DNA from 2 places in the Ureibacillus sp. FSL K6-3587 genome. Region 2 is predicted to be linked to the other one. Evidence: riboswitches for the same ligand, from Rfam matches in the RefSeq annotation. Region 2 holds a riboswitch; the other holds the start of a gene.
What was found. A riboswitch is a leader RNA that binds a small molecule or an ion and turns the genes downstream of it on or off. The one in region 2 is predicted to bind cobalamin.
Positions count from the first base shown of each region.

Region 1: another riboswitch for cobalamin. It lies ahead of NSS77_RS06980 (ABC transporter substrate-binding protein); the one in region 2 lies ahead of NSS77_RS15310 (energy-coupling factor ABC transporter permease).

Region 1 is NZ_CP151969.1:1,418,110-1,425,287, forward strand. It holds gene glmS (glutamine--fructose-6-phosphate transaminase (isomerizing)) at 1-128, shown strand, start outside; gene NSS77_RS06960 (hypothetical protein) at 445-999, shown strand; gene NSS77_RS06965 (hypothetical protein) at 1,231-1,755, opposite strand; gene NSS77_RS06970 (ABC transporter ATP-binding protein) at 1,786-2,574, opposite strand; gene NSS77_RS06975 (iron ABC transporter permease) at 2,571-3,599, opposite strand; gene NSS77_RS06980 (ABC transporter substrate-binding protein) at 3,606-4,595, opposite strand; cobalamin riboswitch at 4,757-4,943, opposite strand; gene NSS77_RS06985 (hypothetical protein) at 5,064-5,594, shown strand; cobalamin riboswitch at 5,764-5,961, shown strand; gene NSS77_RS06990 (ribonucleoside-diphosphate reductase subunit alpha) at 6,093-7,178, shown strand, end outside.
Region 2 is NZ_CP151969.1:3,102,808-3,109,985, reverse strand. It holds gene NSS77_RS15330 (BrxA/BrxB family bacilliredoxin) at 68-514, shown strand; gene prli42 (stressosome-associated protein Prli42) at 744-836, opposite strand; gene mce (methylmalonyl-CoA epimerase) at 962-1,378, shown strand; gene NSS77_RS15315 (acyl-CoA carboxylase subunit beta) at 1,378-2,925, shown strand; cobalamin riboswitch at 3,140-3,319, shown strand; gene NSS77_RS15310 (energy-coupling factor ABC transporter permease) at 3,437-4,183, shown strand; gene NSS77_RS15305 (energy-coupling factor ABC transporter substrate-binding protein) at 4,185-4,478, shown strand; gene cbiQ (cobalt ECF transporter T component CbiQ) at 4,475-5,257, shown strand; gene NSS77_RS15295 (ABC transporter ATP-binding protein) at 5,259-6,113, shown strand; gene cobJ (precorrin-3B C(17)-methyltransferase) at 6,122-7,178, shown strand, end outside.

The DNA of each region.
Region 1 (7,178 bases), 1.7 Mb from region 2:
TTCATCCACTTCTAACACCGCTTGTTTCTGTCGTGCCGCTCCAATTCATCAGCTACTATGCGGCTCTTGAACGCGGCTGTGACGTCGACAAACCTCGTAACCTAGCAAAATCTGTAACGGTGGAATAAAATAACCGATACTTGCAGTATGTGAGTGATAATTAATGTTGTCACACAATTATTGAATAATGTCACTGATTTTTGCCTTGATACAGCATAAATGCTTGCTGTATCAAGGTTTTATTTTTTTGGTTACATTTCATTATCCTTTCTACATTGATATCCTGTTCTTTTCTGAGATATTGAATAACGCTGAAAAAGCCGATACATAGAATTTTCGATGGAGAATAGAGTGAAAAATTTTTAGTTCGGCCATGATTTCAGAGATTTTTCATTTTGTTTGGTTACGCTTATAGTCAATATCAAGATGAACAGGAGGAGCTTTATGAACTATTTGAAATTATTGATGGCACTAATTTTCTGTTTTGCACTGATTTGTACGTCTGGTCACATCGCATTTGCGGATGATGATTTTGGGGAGCATCATGAGCATTACGAATGGGGTTATGGCAAAAAAGAACATATAGACGACCGCTATGAAGATGCAGGAGAAATGATTGGCTGGGGGACGGTTATCACATTTGCAGTGGCTGGGTTAATATTTCCGATGAGAAGATTAACCAAACCGATGATTACGACATTTCCGTCAATTAAGCAAATCTATATATCGTTGACGAAATTTTTGGGTAAATACCACATACTGATTGGAATCGTCACGGTCCTTTTAAGTATCTGTCACGGCATTCTCATGTACCTTCATGAAGGAAGATTGGAAGATGAAGGGGTTAGTGGACTAGTATCAGCTATTGTGTTGGGAATAGCCGGTTTGATTGGGTTAATGTTATTTAACAATAAAAAGGTTAAGAGCTTACGAACAACACATATGACGTTAATCGCTGTTACAATGGTTATTGCTCTTTTCCATATTTTCATTTCCTAATACGAATTTTGTTGGGATCTGATTAATACGGGGACAACTGCTATGGATAAATTCCATTTATTACAATAAATTCATGTTCAGCTATTTGCACCAAATTTGCGCCGGTAGGATTGACCGAACTGCCTGAAAAGGGCGTACTTTTATACATTGTTTGTGACAAGATTAATGATAAGTCATAACCAAAAAGCCTTGATATAGCCAAATGCTTGCTGTATCAAGGCTTTTTCTTTGTCATTTTAGAATATAAGATTTGGTATGGAAAGGAATTTCTTTCACATCGTTGAGCTTGTTAACGTAAAGCGCCATGGCATGGGCAACATTGGAAAGAAGGCCTATAAACTGAAATAATAAATCGCTGACGGGTTTTTCTTTATGGACATGATGGAGGGCGCGGTAAACAATCTTTGCATCATTTCTTACCCGGTGCAAATGCATGGCTGCCTGACACCCTTGTGGGATGACGAAATGTTTCATTGCTTCGCCCACTTGCCCGCTATAATAGTCGTACCGCGAGCTTAACCATTCAACATCTTCTTTCGTGATGGCCAGATTGCCCCGTACAGAACCATTGGCGTGATACGTTAATTGTTGCAGATGAATGAGATCATCTTTTATGATTTGCTCAGGCTCTTTGGTTAAATAGGGAATCACCATGCCAATGCTGACGGTTAATGCATCCGAAAGCACTTCATAATCCACTTTGCAGCTTTTCTCCCTCATATAGGTATAACAAATATAACGCAAATCTTTTTTCATTGAATATCACTCTCCTAATAAATAATCAGATTATGTTAATACATCAAAAGGAATCATCTGCTTCTTCTTCATTAAAGGTTCTTGATAAATGATGGATTTCACCTGAAATGTTTTGGCAATATTTTCGGTATTTAACGCGTCAGAAGGGGCATTATAAGCCACAAACTTTCCATCTTTTAAAAAAATACATTGGTCACAAATGCGGGTAGCTAAATTGATATCATGAATGGCTGCTATGACCGTTTTTCCTTCCTGTACGAGAGAATGAAGAATGTCCGTTACAATGACTTGATAGTAAATATCTAAGTCAGAAGTCGGTTCATCTAATAGTAAAATATCTGTTTCTTGAGCAATGGCTTTTGCTAAATAGACAAGCTGCCGTTCTCCTCCAGATAAAGAAGGGACAAATCGATGTTTCAAATGGCTGATGCCGACTTGCTCCAACGCTTTTTTGACGGCCAGCTGATCGGTTTTCATCCAGCGGGAAAACCGTTTTTTGTGTGGATAACGCCCCATTTCGACCACTTGTTGCACAGTAAAATTCGTCTCTAATGTGGTCGTTTGGGGCATATAGGTGATGCGTTTGGCGATTTCCATAGGTTTCAGCTGTCGAAGGGACCGATTAAAAATTTTAATGTCTCCGCTATCAATCCGATTAATGCCGGCCAAACATTTTAATAAGGTAGATTTTCCCGTTCCATTCGGTCCAATGAGGGCAATAAACTTCCCTTTTTCAACAGTGAAGGAAAGGTTATTAAAAATGGTTCGGGCATTCCGATGAAAGGTTAAAGATTGAATTTCAAGAGCCGCTTCATTCATAAAAGTCCCTCCATTTTTTTCTGGCGCAATATTAAGAAAATAAAATATGGAGCACCTAAGAATGCAGTAATGATCCCAATTTGAATTTCAGCTGGGCGAATAACGAGGCGCGCGATTAAGTCAGCCAATGTTAAAAATAATGCACCACCTATCAGACTGGTTGGTATCAAATAACGATGGGTTGGCCCAATCAACAAGCGAATCATATGAGGAACAATTAAGCCGACAAATCCGATGGCGCCAGTCAAAGAGACGCAAACCCCTGTTAATAAAGAAGCGCTAATTAATAAAATGGTGCGTGTCCGTTGCACATGGATGCCCAAGTTTTTCGCTTCCTCTTCCCCAAGCAATAAAATATCCAACTGCTTGCGGTAGCTGAATATGAGAATATTGCAAAGGATAAAAGGGAGGATTAACAGCTTTACATCATCCCAATCCCGTCCATTTAAATTGCCCATAAGCCAGTATAGAATTTGCTGCAATTGGCCGTAGCTCGCGTATGTAATAATAAGAGAACTGCAAGCGGAAATGAACGAACTGATGGCGACCCCTGTTAAAAGAAGAGTTAACATGGATGTTTTGCCGTTTGATGTAGAAATGATATAGACAAGAAGCAAAGTGAGGAGAGCCCCTAAAAAACCAAAGACAGGAACAAAAAAGGTACTGATATGGGATAATCCAAAATAAATAGCAATGACTCCTCCTAAAGAGCCTCCTGATGAGATGCCAATGATGCCCGGTTCTGCCATCGGATTGCGGAATAAGCTTTGCATGACCACCCCACACACAGCTAAACTGGCACCAACAATGCTTGCTACAATGACACGTGGCAAGCGAATATAAAGCAAAATCTGTTCAAAGGTAGAGTCCGTTTCAAAATAGAAAAAAGGAAGTTTAGCCAAAAAAACTTGAACGGTTTCAAAAAGGGGAATCGTCACGCCACCGAAACTCGTGGCGATGACGATACTGAATAGAAATAATATAAAACTGGCGATAAAAAAGACGGGCATTTTCAGTTGCTTCATCTTTTGTTACTCCTTAGATAAAATCGCAGCCATTTCTTCTGCTCCTTCGATTACATAGTGGGAGGCAGTGGTTACATTGGCGCTGTCTAGCACATAAATCTTATTGTTTTTAATAGCTGGCACGTCTTTTAGTGCAGGGTCTTTTTTCCATTCTGTTACGAAAGCCGGCTCCCCATTGTTTGTAGTAGACCCCCAGGCAGTTGTAAAAATCACATCTGGTTTTAATTGAACCAATACCTCTTTTGAAATTTCCGGGTAGTCAGGGTAGGATTCGCCTACAATCCCTGCTTCCGATACAACATTAATTCCGCCGGCTAATTTAATCATTTCACCGATTGTGGTATTGTCTGTCACACTGGAGGAGTATTCCGTGTAATAAAGAACGCGGGGTTTATTTTCTTTTTTGTCCGCTTTTTCTTTTAATGCATCGATTCGTTTTTGAATATCCGCGATTAAGTTATTCGCTTTTTCTTGTTCTCCGACAATTTTCCCCAGCGTTTCAACGGTTTTTAAAATACCTTCAAAGGAAGTGTCATCGATGACTTGGAATGTTGTAATTCCGGCATTTTCTAATTGATTCAATACATCTGGATTAACGTAAGAAGGAATAATCACCAAATCTGGCTTTAATGCTAAAATTTGCTCGGCTGTTACGGTTTCAAATTTCGTTTCAATTGAATCGGTTTTGCCTGCAACATTGGAAATCGCTGGATCACTAGAAATCGCTGTGACGCCTACAAGATTTTCAGAAGGTACTAAATCCACCAGCAATTCATCGACAGCTAAAGCAGTCGAAACAATACGTTTCGGTTTTTCCGAAATGGTAATTTCCTTACCACGGCCATCTGTCACCGTCAGCGGATAAGCCGATTGTTTAGCTTGTTCGGATGGTTGATTTGTCGAATTTTCATCATCATTGTTGGCAGTATCGGTATTACAAGCTGTTAAAAATAATAAAAGCAATATGGGTAGTAGCAATTTGGTGAATTGATTCATCACAAATCTCCTTTTCTATAAAATTTTTTATATGTTTAGTGTGGCCACACATTAAACCAAAATAAAAAGCCTGTATCCCAAGTGGGAATACAGGCGTGAAAGCGTTAAAAAGCACAAAAAAGCATGACTTGCTTGCACCCGTTCTTTTCCCACCCGAAAAGACGTTTGCAAAGTGTTTAAGCAGGCTTCCTGACTCGGACTTCCTCTTACTCCTAACCCTTCCCGAATGTAACATTCAGTGGTTATTGTTAGTTTCATCCATCCTCACAGTAGCGGGGGCTGTACTAGATTTTCACTAGTTTTCCTTTTACCTCTTCCAAGAAGAGCACTTAAACACCCTCGATATGAAATTAACTATAATCTAGCATAAATCATTTAATAAATGCAATAGTATAACAAAACTTTACATGATTGCACCACATCGGATATACTAATCAGCAGTTTTTCTTTTTGGGAGGGAAGATATCTATGGCAAAAGACTGGCGTTATATTAGTTATCCGTTTATGCGGGAGAAAAGTTGCTTGGTAGATTATGAAATTATGACAGACAGCTTAACGACAAAAATAGGAGATTGCATAAGTGTAAGCAAAAATGAACATAAGTTTGAAGAAATCACTCAAATTTTAAGAAAAATCCAACCGCTAGCTTATCATGCAAATGGATCTGTAAGAGGGCGTTTAGCGATTACAGAAGAAAATTTAATGTGGCTGGAATCTGTATATGATGATTTTGTCGAACGAGCAGGCGAGACAAATAAGCAATTCGTTTTGCCACAAGGTTCTGAGTTGGCGACGCGATTGCATATTTGTCGAAGTGAAGCGAAAAAGAGCTATCGTGCTTTACACAAAGTAAGCGAAGAGAGAGAAGTGCCGGAAATTTTATTTCAGTTTTTAGGACTTTTAGCGAATGTATTTTTTGTACTGGCAATCGAAGCGAATAAATTAACTAAAACCGAAGAAATCCCTTTTATCAGCAAATCTTATGGAAAAACTAAATAAATAGTTTATAGATAGCCCAAATTTATATATATATGGCAAGTTAGTTAAGAGAATACTAGATGAAAACGATTTGTAAATATTTTAGATTTACTTTTTAAGATTGTAAGCATGAATTTTATATGATAACATACACTATATATTGTGTAGTTTAAAATTTAATAACACAAAATGTTGAGTATAAAGTTATGGTGGTAATTTTTAATACCTTAATAGGGAATCCAGTGAGAATCTGGAGCTGCCCCCGCAACTGTAAGTGTGGACGAATTAGCAAACCACTGTATCGATTTACTGAAAGGTGACGATACGGGAAGGGCTATAGTAGGAGGATACACGAGCCAGGAGACCTGCCATACTTTGTAGTTTCTATTCTTCGGGGTGTGAGAAGGAGAAACGATAGGAAAAGATATATTTTACATATGTTTTATTTCTGTCGTATTCTTCCTTTTTCCGTCTATTCCCCGAGAATGACGGATTTTTTATTTTTAGGGAGGAATTAAGGTGACAAGAAATCAAAGTATTGAACAGGAAACACTTTCTGAATTCATCGATCGTATTTTTAATGATTTCAAGTTGGCATCAGACCAATACAAAGAGAAGATTCGAAAAGCAGGAGTAACCAATCCATTCGATGAGAGAGATGCAGATCTTTTAATTAAGTATGCTCTTGAAAATATTGATGAAGCAAATACAGAATGGACCTATATTGCAGCAAGAATTTTTTTACAAAATCTTTATTATAAAGCAGCAAGAAACAGAGGATATGAATTTAATCATAATCGTACTTATGGATCGTTTTATGATTTGATTCGGATATTGACCGAAAAAGGAATCTATTCCGAAAAGTTATTAATGAAATATACAAAACAAGACATTGAGTATTTTGAATCATTTATTGAACCTAAACATGATTTGTTATTTACATATCCAGCTATTCTATCTTTGGCAACCCGTTATTTAGCAACGGATTATGAGAAAAATGTTTATGAATTGCCACAAGAACGCTGGATGATTATTGCGATGTACCTTATGCAAGACGAAGAAAAATCCATGAGAAATGAGTATGTAAAAGAAGCGTATTGGGCTTTAAGCAATCTGTATATGACTGTTGCGACCCCAACACTTGCAAATTCCGGAAAAACACATGGGCAGTTATCTAGCTGCTTTATTGATACTGTAAATGATAGCTTACAAGGAATCTATGATAGTAATAGCGATGTTGCCCAGCTTTCTAAAAATGGAGGCGGTATCGGTGTTTATATGGGGAAAATTCGTGCAAGAGGTAGTTCCATCAAAGGATACAAGGGCATGTCAAGTGGTGTTATACCATGGATTAAGCAATTAAATAATACAGCAGTCAGTGTTGATCAGCTTGGTACAAGAAAAGGCGCTATTAGTGTGTATTTAGATGTATGGCATCGTGATATAGAAGATTTCCTTGATTTGAAACTCAATAATGGTGATGAACGGTTGCGTGCGTATGACATATATACAGGAGTATGTATACCCGATTATTTTATGGAACAGGTAGAAAAACGGGGAGATTGGTATTTATTTGATCCATATGAAGTGAAACAAGTGATGGGT
Region 2 (7,178 bases):
TTCTTCCTTTTCTTATTTGCAATGACCTCTTTAGTCCTCTATGCTAAAATGTATAGTTGAAAGGAGAATGAATGACATGATGGATTACGATTTATTTATGCAGGAAATTATCAGAACAGCCCGTGCGGAAATAGAGAGTGCGGGATATGAGCAATTAAGAACGCCTGAAGAGGTGGAAAAAGCCTTTGCACGTCCTGGAACAACCCTTGTCATGATCAACTCTGTATGCGGTTGCGCGGGTGGCATCGCCCGTCCAGCGGCAGCAAATGCAATTCATTACGATAAACGCCCTGATCATCTAGTGACCGTTTTCGCGGGACAAGATAAAGAAGCGACAGCAGCGGCACGTGCGCATTTCGGTGAAGAGCATATCCCTTCATCCCCGGCTTTTGTTCTATTAAAAGACGGCAAAGTGGTGGCGGATATCGGCCGTCATGAGATTGAAGGGCATGATGTAATGTCTGTCATTACCAATTTGCAGGCTTATTTTGAGGAATATTGCGACGAAGTCTAATGTAACAATTAAAGAATCCGCATACTAAATGTTCTTAATAATAGTATTGCGGATTCTGCATTTTGTAATTTTTCTTGAAAAAGCGTCCTCTATTTTCAGAAATCATATAATTTTATTATTTTACGGAAATTTTTTAAATAGATCTGTTATGATACAGTATAAAGATGGTTGAGGAAAATTTTTTTGAAATAAAAAATAGCGATTACTGACTTGTAATCGCTACCGGTTATTAGAAAAATGACAATCCGAATGCCAATGTTGAGAGTAACATAATTGCAATCATCGCATATACGACCACTTTTTGAATTTTTTTATTGCTCATTTTCTCGCTCTCTCCTTTTTTTCATATTTTTAGTTTATCAAATTTGAAAAATTTCTCAAGTACGTAGCGTAATTTTCGCAAATTCGTTACAATAGGTTATGTACTATAACAGAAGGGGTGTCATCATGGAAAATATCGATCATATAGGTATAGCCGTCAAAAACCTAGACGAATCAGTGAAATATTATACTGAAGTGTTAGGTTTAAAACTAGAAAGAATCGAAGAGGTTCCAACACAAAATGTGCGTGTGGCATTCATTGATGCCGGTAACGTCCATATTGAATTGTTGCAACCGTTAAGCGAAAAAGGAGCAATTTATAATCATATTGAAAAACGCGGCGAAGGAATTCAGCACATTTGTTTCAAAGTTGATAATATTCGCGAAAAAATGGCGGAATTAAAAGAAAAGGGAGTACGTCTTCTTTCTGAAGAACCAATTCCAGCTGCCGGTGGGGCAGAAGCATGTTTCATTCATCCAAAAGACAGTTTTGGAGTTTTATATGAACTATATGAAAAAAGTGGAAAAGGGGTTAATGAATAATGGACATGTTAGACAAAATTGATGAAATGTATGACCGAAAAAGAGAGATTTATTTAGGCGGTGGCGACAAACGTATTGCCAAACAGCATGAAAAAGGAAAACTTACTGCCCGCGAACGTATTGAATTATTGCTGGATGAAGGCACATTCGTGGAAATTAATCCTTTCATCGAGCACCGTGTAACGGATTTCGGCTTGGGCGAACAAAAAGGACCTGGTGACGGGGTTGTAACAGGTTATGGTAAAGTCAATGGACGCCCTGTATACTTATTTGCTCAGGATTTCACAGTGTTTGGTGGAGCACTAGGTGAAATGCATGCGAAAAAAATTGCGACAGTGATGGATTTGGCTGCTAAAAACGGTGCGCCATTCATCGGTATCAACGACTCTGGTGGTGCCCGCATCCAAGAAGGGGTACTTTCATTGGACGGATATGGTCATATTTTCTATCGCAACTCCATTTATTCCGGAGTGATTCCGCAAATTTCCGTCATCATGGGTCCTTGTGCTGGTGGGGCAGTATATTCTCCAGCGATTACAGACTTTATTTTAATGGTGGATAAAACATCCCAAATGTTCATTACAGGACCAAAAGTAATTGAAGCGGTAACAGGAGAAAAAATTTCGTCAGAAGATTTAGGCGGTTCAAAAGTGCATAACTCCATCAGCGGTAACGCTCATTTCCGTGCACCATCCGAAGAAGAAGCAATCCAACAAATCAGAAGATTGTTAAGCTACTTACCGCAAAGCTATAAAGAAAAAGCACCTCGCTTGCCACGTCCGGAAGGCGATGATTGGCGTCCTGAATTAATTGACGTTGTGCCAATCGAACCAACTCGTCCATATGATGTGCGTAAAGTGGTGGAACAAGTGGTGGATGAAGGTTCCTTCATGGAAGTGCATTCAGAATTTGCAAAAAACATCGTTGTTGGATTTGCACGCATTGGAGGTTATTCAGTAGGGCTTGTATGTAACCAGCCTAAAGCTTTAGCTGGAGGACTTGATATCGATTCATCCGACAAAGCGTCCAGATTCATTCGCACTTGCGATGCATTCAATATTCCAATCATTACATTTGAAGACGTGTCAGGATTCTTCCCAGGCGTTAAACAAGAACATGGCGGTATCATCCGTCACGGTGCAAAAATCTTGTATGCTTATTCTGAAGCAACAGTGCCAAAAATTACGGTCATTTTACGTAAAGCATACGGCGGTGCATACGTGGCATTGAACTCTAAATCCATCGGTGCCGACCTTGTATTTGCTTGGCCAAATGCAGAAATCGCTGTAATGGGTGCTGCTGGTGCGGCAAATATCATTTTTGCAAACGAAATTGCCAATTCCCCAGATCCAGAAAAAACACGCCAAGAAAAAATTGAAGAATATAAAGAAAAATTCGCAAATCCTTACGTTGCTGCTTCACTTGGAATGGTGGATGACGTCATCGATCCAAGAGAAACGCGCATTAAGTTAATTCAAGGATTAGAAATGCTTGAAAATAAAGAAGAATCAAGACCTAAGAAAAAACACGGAAATATTCCACTATAATCCAATGAATACGAACATTTGTAGTACAAGCAATCCCGGTTTGTACTACTTTTTTCTAAAAATTTTAAATAGGTTATCTATTTTGATACAAAAGAAAGCAAAAATCTTAATTTTGTAATGGCTGAAAGAAAAAATGAGTTGTCAAATTTTTAATTCTATTTACAAAGATATAGAAATTTTTGAATTTATATGCTACAATGCAATTAAATTTCAACAATTGAATATTCCATACGGTGCTAATGAAAATTAGCTTAATAGGGAAACTAGTGAAAATCTAGTGCGGTCCCGCCACTGTGAAGAGGAGCTCAAAATCAAATGCCACTGTGAAAATGGGAAGGCGATTTTGGAGCGATGAATCTAAGCCAGGAGACCTGCCGTATGGAGTGGATGGTAGTGTCCTACGAGGATAGGTACACGAATAGGCATGATTGGATTATTATGTCTTATTGTGGGACACTGCTAGTTTGGCAGTGTTTTTTTATTTTCAAATTTTCATTTTAGGAGGAATTTTATGAAAGTCTCAATCAAAATACTTTACTTTCTAGTAGTATTATTAATCATTCCTAATACAGCTTTTGCTATGCATATCATGGAAGGTTTTTTACCAATCAAGTGGGCAATATTTTGGTGGCTCCTTACATTCCCTTTTTTAATCATTGGATTAAAGAAAATGAGTAGTTTAGTAAAGAGAAATGCTGAGACGAAGTTATTACTAGGTTTATCGGGTGCATTCACTTTTGTATTATCCGCATTAAAGATTCCTTCGGTTACTGGAAGTTGTTCTCATCCTACGGGTGTTGGGTTAGGAACCGTATTATTTGGACCATTTGTAATGAGTGTTTTAGGTACCATCGTGTTATTATTCCAATCATTATTATTAGCCCATGGAGGTTTAACAACGCTTGGCGCCAATGCGTTTTCGATGGCGATTGCTGGACCTTTTATCGCCTATGGAGTATTTAAAGGCTTCAATAGGATCGGTTTGCCCTTTACTCTAGCAGTTTTCTCAGCAGCAACATTGGCAGATTTAGGTACATATGTCATTACATCTATTCAACTTGCACTAGCCTTTCCATCTGAAGTTGGTGGAATTTTCGCTTCATTTGTAAAGTTTGCTGGCGTATTCGCTGTTACACAGGTACCATTAGCAATTATTGAAGGATTGATTTCAGTAATGGTGATGAATTTCTTATTGAAATACAACGAAAGAGAATTAAAGTTACTTCAAGTACTAAAGAAACCTCAGGAGGTGAAGTAAGATGTTAAAAAAGAATATGCTTTTATTAGTTTTGATCATTTTTTTAATGATTGTCCCGCTGATTTTCAATGGAAATGCAGAATACGGCGGTGCAGACGGAGAAGCGGAAGAATTAATTACAGCACTGAACCAATCCTATGAACCATGGTTTTCAAGTATTTGGGAGCCTCCTAGTGGTGAAATAGAAAGTTTATTATTCGTACTACAAGGAGCAATCGGTGCAGGGTTCATTGGTTACTTTATAGGATATATGCGAGGCCGGAATAGGGGCGGAAATGCAGAGATACAGAAATGAGAATGTTAGAATATTTCGCTTATCAATCACCTTTAAGAAATAAACACCCAATCGAAAAAATGGGATTTTCTCTTATTCCATTAATATTGAATATCGTATTTCAAAATGTTCTTACATCCATATTCATATTTTGCATCATGACAGTTATTACTTTAATAATCGGAAAAGTTCCGATTCGTCTATATTTGAAGTTATTGCTTATTCCAGTGGTATTTCTAATTTCAAGTATACTAGTCATTTTACTCAATTTTTCAACTAACCCTATAGAAGGTGCCATTTTTCAATCTATTATTGGTCCCGTCACGATTTCAATTTCGATAACGAGTGTTGAAAAGGCATTGATGCTATTTGTTGTTGCTTTATCGAGTATTAGTTGTTTGTATTTTTTAATTTTATCTACGACGATTCAAGATTTTCTATATGGATTAAGGTGTTGTAAAGTACCAACTACTTTATTGGATTTAATTGCATTAATGTATCGATTTATATTTATATTTCTTGATTCCAGCAGGACAATCTATCTTGCACAAATAGCAAGGTTAGGTCACAGTTCTTTATTAAATTCTATCAAATCAATTGGACTTATAATCAGTGCTTTGTTTATTAAGGTATTTCAAGAAATGAAAGACTTAAATAATGCGATAAATGCAAGAAGTGTAGATGGATATTCAGCAGTCATTTCAAGAGAACTTCATTTTTCAACAAGTAGTTGGATATTTACGTTGTTAGTGAATTTGTTCATTATCGTCTTTTATTTCACCGTTGGGAGAGTTGGTTAAAATGAATACTCCTTTGTTTGAATTGAAAGAAGTTTCTTATACCTATGAAGATGGAACAGAAGCTTTACAAAAAATAAATTTACAAATTGATCAAGGAAAAAAAATTGCTTTGTTAGGTAGTAATGGAGCAGGGAAATCCACTTTAATATTGCATTTAAATGGTTTATTAAAACCAACCTCCGGAACAATTTATTTTAAAGGACAACCATTATCCTATTCAAAAAAAGAATTGTTAAATGTTAGACGCAAGGTTGGAATTGTTTTTCAAAATCCAGAAACCCAGTTGTTTAATGGAACTGTTTGGGATGATATTGCCTATGGGCCATTAAATTTACATCTAGCAGAACAGGAACGAAAGTCGTTGATAGAGAAAGCAATTAATCAAACAGACGTTGAATCATTATTAGATAAACCGATTCACTTTTTAAGTGTTGGGCAAAAAAAGCGAGTTTCCATCGCTGGAGTTCTTGCTATGGATCCTGAAGTCATCATATTAGATGAGCCGACTGCATCTTTAGATATTTATTACACAAGGAAAATACGAAAATTGTTAAACGAACTTCATTGTGACGGGAGAACACTCATTCTTTCTACTCATGATATTGACTTTGCTTATGAATGGGCTGACGAAGTCGTTGTGATGCATCATGGAGAAATGTTATATCACGGTGCTTTTTATCGTTTGTTTGAAGAAAACAAGGACATTGTGAAAAAAGCAAATTTAGAAACATCCATAATATTCGAAATTGCGCAAATGATGAAAATGCAAGGACTCATTTCAAAACTAGATGATGTACGTTCAAAAGAAAAAGTAATAGATGTTCTTCATGATTGCTTCATGAAGGCAAAGAATTAAAAGGGGTGATGAGTTTGAAGGGAAAGCTTTACATTGTCGGATTTGGTCCAGGTGATGCTAATCACATTACCTATCGTGCAGTTGAAGCAATCAAGGCTAGTGATACAATCATTGGCTATAAAACTTACGTCGAGCTAATTAAAGATTTATTAGATTCCAAACAACAAATTATTAGTACAGGGATGACAGAGGAAGTATCACGAGCACAAGCGGCAATAAAACTTGCTGAAGCGGGGCACCATGTGTCGGTCATTTCAAGTGGTGATTCAGGTGTATACGGTATGGCTGGTTTAATTTATGAAGTGCTCATTGAACAAGGGTGGAATAAAGAAACCGGGGTTGAAATTGAAGTTATTCCTGGCATTTCTGCAGTTCATTCTTGCGGTTCCCTTCTTGGAGCTCCAATAATGCATGATTCATGCACAATTAGTTTAAGCGACCATTTAACGCCATGGTCTATTATTGAAAAAAGACTGGAAGCAGCGGCAGCAGCAGATTTTGTAATTGCTTTATATAATCCTAAAAGCGGTAGGAGAACAAAACAAATTGTAGAGGCTAGGAGAATTTTATTAAAATACCGGTCACCGAATACGCCTGTTGGACTCGTAAAGAGTGCTTATCGTGAGAGACAAAATATTGTAATTACTACGCTAGAAAAAATGCTAGATTACGAGATTGGTATGCTCACAACGGTGATTATCGGAAATTCTTCCACTTTTGTGTATGATGACTTAATGATTACACCGAGAGGATACAAACGAAAATATACGCTTGATAGCGAGATTCAACCATTGAAACCTCATGAACGATTAAAAAAGGAAGCTGAACCTTGGTCTTTAGAAAATCTAGATTCGAAAGAAAGTGAACTATTTAAACAAAAAACGCCATTTCAACTTGCATGTGAAGCAATTGCCATGCTAGATCAAAAGCGACATTTCGTTGTAGAACAGCCAAGCAATATGTCTATTTTTGAATTTGCGGTAAGCCCTGGAGTGGCAAACAAACGATTTACTCCGGAGCAATTTCAGCTGTTAGCAGAAATTGTGGGAAATGAAGGAAGGATGG